DNA from 2 places in the Labrenzia sp. C1B70 genome. Region 2 is predicted to be linked to the other one. Evidence: predicted binding sites of a transcription regulator. Region 2 holds the regulator's gene; the other holds the start of a gene.
The links. Region 2 encodes HrcA, which represses chaperone genes, less so after heat shock. Its sites were predicted from a motif close to GTTAGCACTCNCNNNNNGNGAGTGCTAAC; they were not measured.

Region 1: groES (co-chaperone GroES) is a predicted target of HrcA. The motif match lies at 2,943-2,971, and genes of this name have one in related genera.

Annotation. Positions count from the first base shown of each region.
Region 1 covers NZ_AXCE01000062.1:212,037-216,455, forward strand. Annotated here, with positions in the region: gene Q666_RS61905 (isocitrate lyase/phosphoenolpyruvate mutase family protein) at 1-519, opposite strand, end outside; gene groL (chaperonin GroEL) at 860-2,500, opposite strand; gene groES (co-chaperone GroES) at 2,555-2,842, opposite strand; gene Q666_RS0134265 (hypothetical protein) at 3,121-3,687, opposite strand; gene Q666_RS61920 (sigma-54 dependent transcriptional regulator) at 3,869-4,419, opposite strand, start outside.
Region 2 covers NZ_AXCE01000004.1:129,098-133,516, reverse strand. Annotated here, with positions in the region: gene secB (protein-export chaperone SecB) at 1-313, shown strand, start outside; gene Q666_RS38860 (molybdopterin-synthase adenylyltransferase MoeB) at 454-1,257, opposite strand; gene hrcA (heat-inducible transcriptional repressor HrcA) at 1,354-2,427, opposite strand; gene rph (ribonuclease PH) at 2,599-3,312, shown strand; gene rdgB (RdgB/HAM1 family non-canonical purine NTP pyrophosphatase) at 3,324-3,962, shown strand; gene hemW (radical SAM family heme chaperone HemW) at 3,978-4,419, shown strand, end outside.

The sequences.
Region 1 (4,419 bases), on a different contig from region 2:
TGCTTCGGCAAAAGCGGACAGACGGCGAAGAACCTCATCGAGGTCATAGGATCCCTTGCCGAGACCATCGGCGCGAGCCGTCAGGACGATCCCGGATTTCCGGGCCTCCAAGACAGCGGCCTGAACGCGCTCGAGAGCTTCGGAATATGGTCTTATACGACCGGGATTGGACGTGTCCCGATCTTCTATCGAGATGCCGGCAAGCCCGGCTTTCGCGGCAAGTGCGACCGTCTCCGCGACACCTTCCGGTGTGTCTGCAAAACAGTCTTCTCCGTCCAGGGTGACGGGAAGGCCAGTCGTACGGGACAATGCCGATGCGTGGTCGATCGCTTCCTGCCTGGAAATTTGCCGGGAACTATCGCGCCGGCCCGTGGTGAAGGCATATCCCGACGACGTGGTGGCCAGTGCCTTGAAGCCGCAGTGCACCAACAGCCTGGCGGATACGACATCCCAGGGGTTGGGCACAATAAAGCACCCGGTCTCGTGCAGTTCTCGAAAGACATTGGCTGGGCTGGACATTTGAAGGATGCGCGAAGAGCAGGGCTATCTTGGACCGATATGAAAACACAGAGGTAGCAAGAAAGGCAAGTGCTTCCGTTGGTTGAGTTGCTGTTCAGTTTTCTGGAAACCCATGCCAGCCCTGGGCTGCCTTGCAGTACAAGCATGATATGACGGGCGGCCAAGAAAAAGGGCGGTCCGAAGACCGCCCTTTCTGCAAAGCTTGTGAGCTTTGGGCTTCTTGGAAGCCCATGCCGCCTCCCGTGCCGCGAGGCGGCACAAGCATGAGATGATGGGCGGCCAAGAAAAAAGGGCGGTCCGAAGACCGCCCTTTCTGTAAAGCTTGTGAGCTTTGGGCTTCTTAGAAGCCCATGCCGCCCATGCCGCCCATGTCGCCGCCCGGCATTGCCGGAGCGTCTTTCTTCGGCAGTTCAGCAACCATGGCTTCGGTGGTGATCAGCAGACCCGCGACGGAAGCTGCGTCCTGCAGAGCAGTACGGACAACCTTGGTCGGGTCGATGATGCCAGCTTCGATCATGTTGACGAACTGTTCGGTCTGAGCGTTGAAGCCGAAGGACGGATCGTCGTTTTCCTGGATCTTGCCAACAACGATGGAGCCTTCGACACCAGCGTTTTCAGCGATCTGACGGATCGGAGCTTCCAGAGCGCGCAGGACGATCTTGATACCAGCTGCGATGTCGGCGTTGTCGGAGGCCAGGCCTTCGACTGCCTTCTTGGCGCGCAGCAGAGCGGTACCGCCACCCGGGACGATGCCTTCTTCAACGGCAGCGCGGGTTGCGTTCAGAGCGTCGTCGACGCGGTCTTTTTTCTCTTTCACTTCGATTTCGGTCGCACCGCCAACGCGGATAACGGCAACGCCGCCTGCGAGCTTTGCAAGACGCTCCTGGAGCTTCTCACGGTCGTAATCGGAAGTGGTTTCTTCGATCTGAGCCTTGATCTGGGAAACGCGGCCGTTGATGTCGTCCTTGGAGCCAGCACCGTCAACGATGGTGGTGTTTTCCTTGGTGATGGACACCTTCTCGGCGGTGCCGAGCATGTCGAGGGTCACGTTTTCCAGCTTGATGCCGAGATCTTCGGAGATCACGGTGCCGCCGGTCAGGATCGCGATGTCTTCCAGCATGGCCTTGCGGCGGTCGCCGAAGCCCGGAGCCTTGACAGCAGCAATCTTCAGGCCGCCACGCAGCTTGTTGACGACGAGGGTGGCAAGTGCTTCGCCTTCAACGTCTTCAGCAATGATCAGCAGCGGACGGGAAGACTGAACAACAGCTTCCAGGATCGGCAGCATGGCCTGCAGGTTGGAAAGCTTCTTCTCGTGCAGCAGGATGTACGGCTTTTCCAGGTCAGCCATCATCTTGTCAGCGTTGGTGACGAAGTAAGGAGACAGGTAGCCGCGGTCGAACTGCATGCCTTCAACGACTTCGAGTTCGGTTTCGAGGGACTTTGCTTCCTCGACGGTGATCACGCCTTCGTTGCCGACTTTCTGCATGGCTTCGGCAATGTCCTTGCCGACCTGCTCGTCGCCGTTAGCGGAGATCGTGCCGACCTGTGCAACTTCACCAGAGGTGGTGATGGTCTTGGAAGCAGCGGTCAGAGCCTTGACGGCTTCAGCAGCAGCAAGATCAACGCCGCGCTTCAGGTCCATCGGGTTCATGCCGGCTGCAACAGCCTTGGCACCTTCCTTGACGATGGCCTGAGCCAGAACGGTCGCGGTGGTGGTGCCGTCGCCAGCGATGTCGTTGGTCTTGGAAGCCACTTCGCGCACCATCTGGGCGCCCATGTTTTCGAACTTGTCTTCCAGTTCGATTTCCTTGGCAACAGACACACCGTCCTTGGTGATGCGCGGTGCGCCGAAAGCCTTGTCGAGAACGACGTTACGGCCTTTCGGGCCGAGGGTCACCTTGACGGCGTTTGCGAGGGTGTCGACACCACGCAGCATGCGCTCACGTGCGTCGGAGGAGAATTTTACTTCTTTAGCAGACATGTGATCGTCTCACTCTTTTGGAACAGTTTGAAATCAGAAGCGGTTCGCGGCTGGTTACGCGATCACGCCCATGATGTCGGATTCCTTCATGATCAGGAGGTCTTCACCGTCGATCTTGACTTCGGTGCCGGACCACTTGCCGAACAGAACGCGGTCACCAGCCTTGACGTCGAGCGGAACGATCTCGCCGTTGTCCTTGCGGGCGCCGGTGCCGATGGCGATGATTTCGCCTTCCTGCGGCTTTTCCTTAGCGGTGTCCGGAATGATGATGCCGCCAGCAGTCTTTGCTTCAGAATCTACGCGGCGAACGACGACACGGTCGTGCAGTGGACGAAATGCCATAACACTGTTTCCTCTCATGAGCGCGCCCCACGCAATAGGCAGCGCGCGAGACATGAACATTGGGTTGCGTTGCACGGAAGGAAATTGCCTCCCGTCACCAATTAGCACTCCTTAACAGCGAGTGCTAACAGCGCCATGGATTTATGTAGCTGTGCTCAGCTTGTCAATGCTTTGTGACGAGAATTTAATCGCAATCGGTCGCGTTGCGCCTATGGGGTAGTCAACAGACCGGGGAGGCGGAATTATGGCGCCGCTGCTGCTGCGTCAGCGAGCCCGGCTCAATTCGCGCCGGAAACGCTGAAAGGCAGTGTAAAGGCGTTCGTTTTGCCGCCGATTTCGTCGGTGAAGCTCGTTTCCAGCTGGTAGTCGCCGGCCGGCAGGCCGCTGAACTGAAACGTGAGGGCCGCGGAAAGTTCACGCTGCTTGGACCGGCCGCTGCCGGAAAAGGTCGCGAAGTTCTCCTGTTCGGCCAGAACCTGGCCGGATTTGGTCAGCAGTCTGTAGTCCGCGGTCAGCTCATAGGCATAACCGCCTTCGGTTTCCTGAAAGCCGTAACCGACCGGTTCCGCGTAGACAGACAGCGCTTCACCATCGGCAAACGTTGCATCAGCGCGCGGCGTATACTGGCCATATCCGGTGCTCGGGCTGGAAGCGAAGGTTGCGGCCGTGAACGAAAGACCGGCAGCCGCCCATGCCTGATCATAGGCGGCAAGTGCGTTCTGGAAAGCTTCTGGAGGACTGGCGGGGGATTGGGCCTGCGCGGACAGCTGTCCAGCAGACAGTCCGGTTGCAATCAGAACAGCAGACAGCGTCTGCCGAAAAGCACATTTTCCCACCAGCATCATCTATATCCCCGCACGCCTTTAAATCTTGTCGTTTTCAGCGATTTTGCCGATATAAACCGACTTGTCCGATTAAACAAGGCAATGTGTGCGGCGCGGTAAACGCCGGATTTAGCTGTACTCTACTCGTTATCCGCGAAAGTAGAAAACCCGATTGTGGTTAACGTGTCGCCGGTCCGGGCATTTACATGCTGCGGGCTGTCCAGGACTGGCGCTTTCGGTAGATAGTGGAAGGGCTGATCTCAAGGGCTGCTGCCGCCATGGCGATGTTGCCGTCAAAGGCATCAAGAGCGTCTTCGATGATGCGCCGCTCCTGGGCCCAAAGCGGCTCGATGGTTCCGAACGGTCGGCTTGGCGGTGCCACGCGCGATCGCTCGCGGGACAGGTCGATCAAGGTGCCCGGCCGGCTGCTCTGGTCACGAATGATCAGCGGCAGCATGTCGTATGTGACAGCGGCACCGTCATTCATGACAACGATCTGCCGGATCGTGTTCTCAAGCTGGCGGACGTTGCCCGGCCAGGGATAGGAAATGATCCGCGCTTCCGCGTCCGCATCAAATCCTCTGAAACTGCGCCGTTCTTCCGCGGAATAGCGTTCAAGGAAGGTTTCGGCGAGCGGCAGGATATCGTCGCGGCGCTCTCTGAGAGGCGGCATGTGGATCGGCAGCACGTGCAGCCGGTAGTAAAGGTCTTCGCGGAAGCGGCCGGCGGATATTTCCTGAACCGGGTTCCGGT
Region 2 (4,419 bases):
CGACCAGTTTGAAGTCGTCCTGACCCTGACCGCCAAGGCAGAACGCCCGGACATGGTGATGTTCAACGTCGAGCTGGTCTACGCAGGCCTGTTCAAGATCACCGGCGTGCCGAAAGAGCACATGCATCCGTTCGTGATGATCGAGTGCCCGCGCATGATCTTCCCGTTCGCCCGCAACATCCTTTCCGAAGCGACCCGCAACGGCGGTTTCCCGCCGCTGATGCTCGACCCGATCGATTTCGCTCAGCTCTACCGCCAGAACATGGCCCAGCAGGCCGCTGCCCAGCAGGCGACTGAGCAGAAGCCGAACTAAGGTCGGTCAGACCACAGTTTCACGGAACCCGTCCCGGGCAACCGGGGCGGGTTTTTGTTTGCCCGAAAGACTGTCCGGTCAGACGTGAGGGAAGCGGCCAACAGCAGGTTTCTCACTCCCTGCGGGAGGGCGATCTCGTATCACGCCTCCTCCAGCAGCTCCGCCCAGGTTTTTGGAGTGTCGCCGTTGAGGGGGTTCTTCGCGGAACGCTTGTAGCGAATGGTTTCCATGCGCACGGTTCTGGCGTCGAAGAGGATCATCCGGCCGACCAACCCCTCGCCCGTTCCAGTCAGTTCCTTCAGCACTTCCATGGCCTGCATAGCGCCGATGATGCCCGTCAGCGCACCCAGAATGCCGGCCTGGGCACAGGTCGGCAGCAGGCCGTCGCGCGGCTTTTGCGGGAAGAGGCACCGATAGGTCGGGTTGGCGCTGCCGTCCGGGCCTGTCTCATAGGGCTTCAAGGTGGTCAACGAGCCGTCGAACTGGCCAACGGCGGCCGTTACCAGCGGTTTTTGCGCAAAGAAGCAGGCATCGGACACCAGGTAGCGGGTGTCGAAATTGTCCGACCCGTCCACCACGAGGTCATACCGGGAAACGAGCTGCATGGCATTGTGGCCGGCAAGGCGGGTGGGGTGCGGCTCGACCTTCACATTGGGGTTCAGCCGCGCGATCGCTTCTGCCGCACTGGCAACCTTGGGCTCACCCAGCTGGTCGGTATCGTGGATCACCTGCCGCTGCAGGTTGGAAAGAGACACCGTGTCGTCGTCGGCAACGCCCAGCGTGCCGACACCGGCGGCTGCCAAATACTGCAGCACCGGCGCGCCGAGGCCGCCGGCACCGATCACCAGCACACGTGCATTTTTCAGCTTCTGCTGGCCGGCGCCGCCGATCTCCTGCAGCACGATATGGCGAGCGTAGCGTTCCAGTTCGGCGGGCGAAAGCATGTCAGGTCCTGTCTGGCTGATCTCGGGTACACATGGGGGTGGTGGCGGCGGCAGGTCAAGCCCGTGCCCGCTCGGGAAATCCGGTATCCGGCAGGTTTATCCGAGTATCCGGCTCACCAGCCGGGCGGTGTAGTCGACCATCGGGATCACCCTTGCATAATTCAGCCGGGTTGGTCCGATTACGCCGAGAACACCGACGATACGCTGGTTGCTGTCCCTGTAGGGCGACACCACCAGGGAGGATCCGGACAGCGAGAACAGGTTGTTCTCCGAGCCGATGAAAATGCGCACCCCGTCGCCCTGTTCGGCAAGACCCAGCAACTGGATAAGATCCTTCTTGCTTTCAAGATCGTCGAACAGCAGGCGAATGCGCTCCAGATCCTCAACGGCGTCCAGGTCGGTCAGGAGATTGGACCGGCCCCGCACGATCAGCGTGCCCGGATCGGTGGCGCTTTCGCCGCCCCAGACCGCAAGACCCGCATCAATGACCTTCTGGCTCAAGAGATCCAGTTCGGCCTGGTCCGCATCGCGGACCTTTTCCAGTTCGGAGCGGATTTCCGACAGGGTCCGGCCCTTGATCTGGGCATTCAGGTAGTTGCTGGCCTCCACCAGAGCTGAGGACGGCAGGTCACCCGGCAGATCGACAACGCGGTTCTCGACGGACCCGTCTTCGCTGACGAGGATCGCCAAGGCTTTTAGCGGTTCGATGCGCACGAACTCGATGTGTTTCAACCGCATGTCCGACTTGTGAGTCAAGACAACGCCGGCGCCCATGGACAGGCCGGACAGCATCTGACTGGCTTCCGTCAGTACCTGCTCCGCCGAATTCGCCTTTTGCGATGCCCGCACCTGGGCATCGATCGCCCGGCGCTCGTCCTGGGTCAGGTCGCCCACTTCCAGAAGGGCATCGACGAAGAACCGAAGCCCGATTTCGGTCGGCAGCCGGCCTGCGCTGGTATGCGGCGAATGCAGCAGGCCCATATGTTCCAGATCAGACATCACGTTGCGGATCGAGGCAGGGGACAGCGAAATGCCGAGCTTGCGCGAAACGTTCCGGGACCCGACGGGTTCGCCGGTCTCCAGATAGGTTTCCACGATCGAACGGAAGATTTCACGGGATCTCTTGTCGAGGTCGCTGAGGCTCAAGGCTTGTTCTCCGAATGTGACCACTCACCGGGGTCGACCGGGCTTTCATCAAAAAGATATAGGCGCAAAAGGGGGCTTGCGTGAAGTATCACAACGCAAGGCCTTTACGGCGAAGGAAGTTGGGGTCTACAAGGCCCCAACGAATACACTGGAGAAACGGCGGTTTTTCCGGAACGAAAGTCGAAAGGGATATGCATGCGTCCGTCCAAACGCGCAGCCGATGAACTCCGTGCGGTCACACTGGAGCGCGGGGTCTCCAAACATGCCGAGGGGTCCTGCCTCGTCAAGTTCGGCGACACCCACGTTTTGTGCACCGCCAGCCTGGAAGAGCGGGTTCCGCCCTGGTTGCGCGGACAGAACCGCGGCTGGGTGACGGCTGAATACGGCATGCTGCCGCGCGCCACGGGAGACCGCATGCGCCGCGAAGCCAGTGCCGGCAAGCAATCCGGCCGGACGCAGGAAATCCAGCGTCTCATCGGCCGGTCGCTGCGCGCCGTCGTCAATCTGGAAGCCCTCGGCGAAAACCAGATCACTGTGGACTGCGACGTCATCCAGGCCGATGGCGGCACTCGCACGGCGTCCATCACCGGTGCCTGGGTTGCCCTGCGCGACTGCATCGAGTGGATGAAGGCCCGTGACATGGTCTCCGGCGAGGTCCTGAAGGATCACATTGCCGCCATTTCCTGCGGCATCTACGAAGGTGCCCCGGTGCTCGACCTCGACTACGCCGAGGACAGCACCGCCGAGACCGACGCCAACTTCGTTCTGACCGGGTCCGGCGGCATCGTCGAAATCCAGGGAACGGCCGAGGGTGCACCGTTCTCCGAAGAAGAATTCGGCAAGCTCATGGGCCTGGCCAAGCTGGGCATCGGCAAGCTGGTCGATCTTCAGAAAATGGCCATTCTCTAAGGGCGCAAACCATGAGCCATCGCAAGCTGGAACCGGGCAAACTGGTTGTCGCAAGCCACAACAAGGGCAAGATCCGCGAGATCAACGAACTGCTTCAGCCTTATGGTTTCGAAGTGATCTCCGCCGGAGAGCTGGACCTGCCGGAACCGGACGAGACAGGTGTCACGTTCGAGGAAAACGCAGCCATCAAGGCCCATGCGGCGGCCAAGGCTTCCCGCTTGCCGGCCCTGGCTGATGACAGCGGCTTCTGCGTTGCGGCACTGAACGGCGATCCGGGCATCTATTCCGCTCGCTGGGCAGGTCCGGACAAGGACTTCGCGATGGCCATGCGCACGATCGAGGAAAAGCTTCAGACCCTGGGCGCAACGACGGACGACAAGCGCCGGGGATCTTTTGTTGCCGTGTTGTGCCTGGCCTGGCCGGACGGCAGCGAAGAGTTCTTCCGCGGCGAGGTCGAGGGACAGATCGTCTGGCCGCCGCGCGGTACGCAGGGCTTCGGCTACGACCCGGTTTTCCAGCCGGATGGCCATGAGCGGACCTTCGGCGAAATGACCTCGGAAGAAAAACACGGCTGGTCGAAGGACGGATCCGCCCTTTCACACAGGGCGCGGGCATTCCAGCTCTTTTCTGCCGGCTGCCTGGAAGGATAAAAAGACGTGACAGGTGTGGGGGCAGCCGAAGGAGGCTTCGGCATTTATATTCATTGGCCGTTCTGCGCAGCCAAATGCCCTTATTGCGACTTCAACTCCCATGTCCGTCACCAGCCGGTCGACCAGGCCCGTTTCGCGGCCGCTTTCGAACGCGAACTCTCTCATTTTGCCGATTTGACGAAGGGTAGGACGGTTCAGTCCGTGTTCCTGGGTGGCGGCACGCCTTCGCTCATGGAACCGGCGACGGTGGACCGTATCCTGAAGGCGGTTTCCGATCGCTGGTCGATGGACGAAAATGTTGAGATTTCGCTGGAGGCCAATCCTTCGTCGGTCGAGGCCGAGCGCTTTCGCGGTTACCGGGCAGCAGGTGTCAACCGGGTCTCGCTGGGCGTGCAGTCACTCATCGATACGGATCTGAGACTGCTTGGCCGCCTGCATGATGCGCGCACGGCCCGCA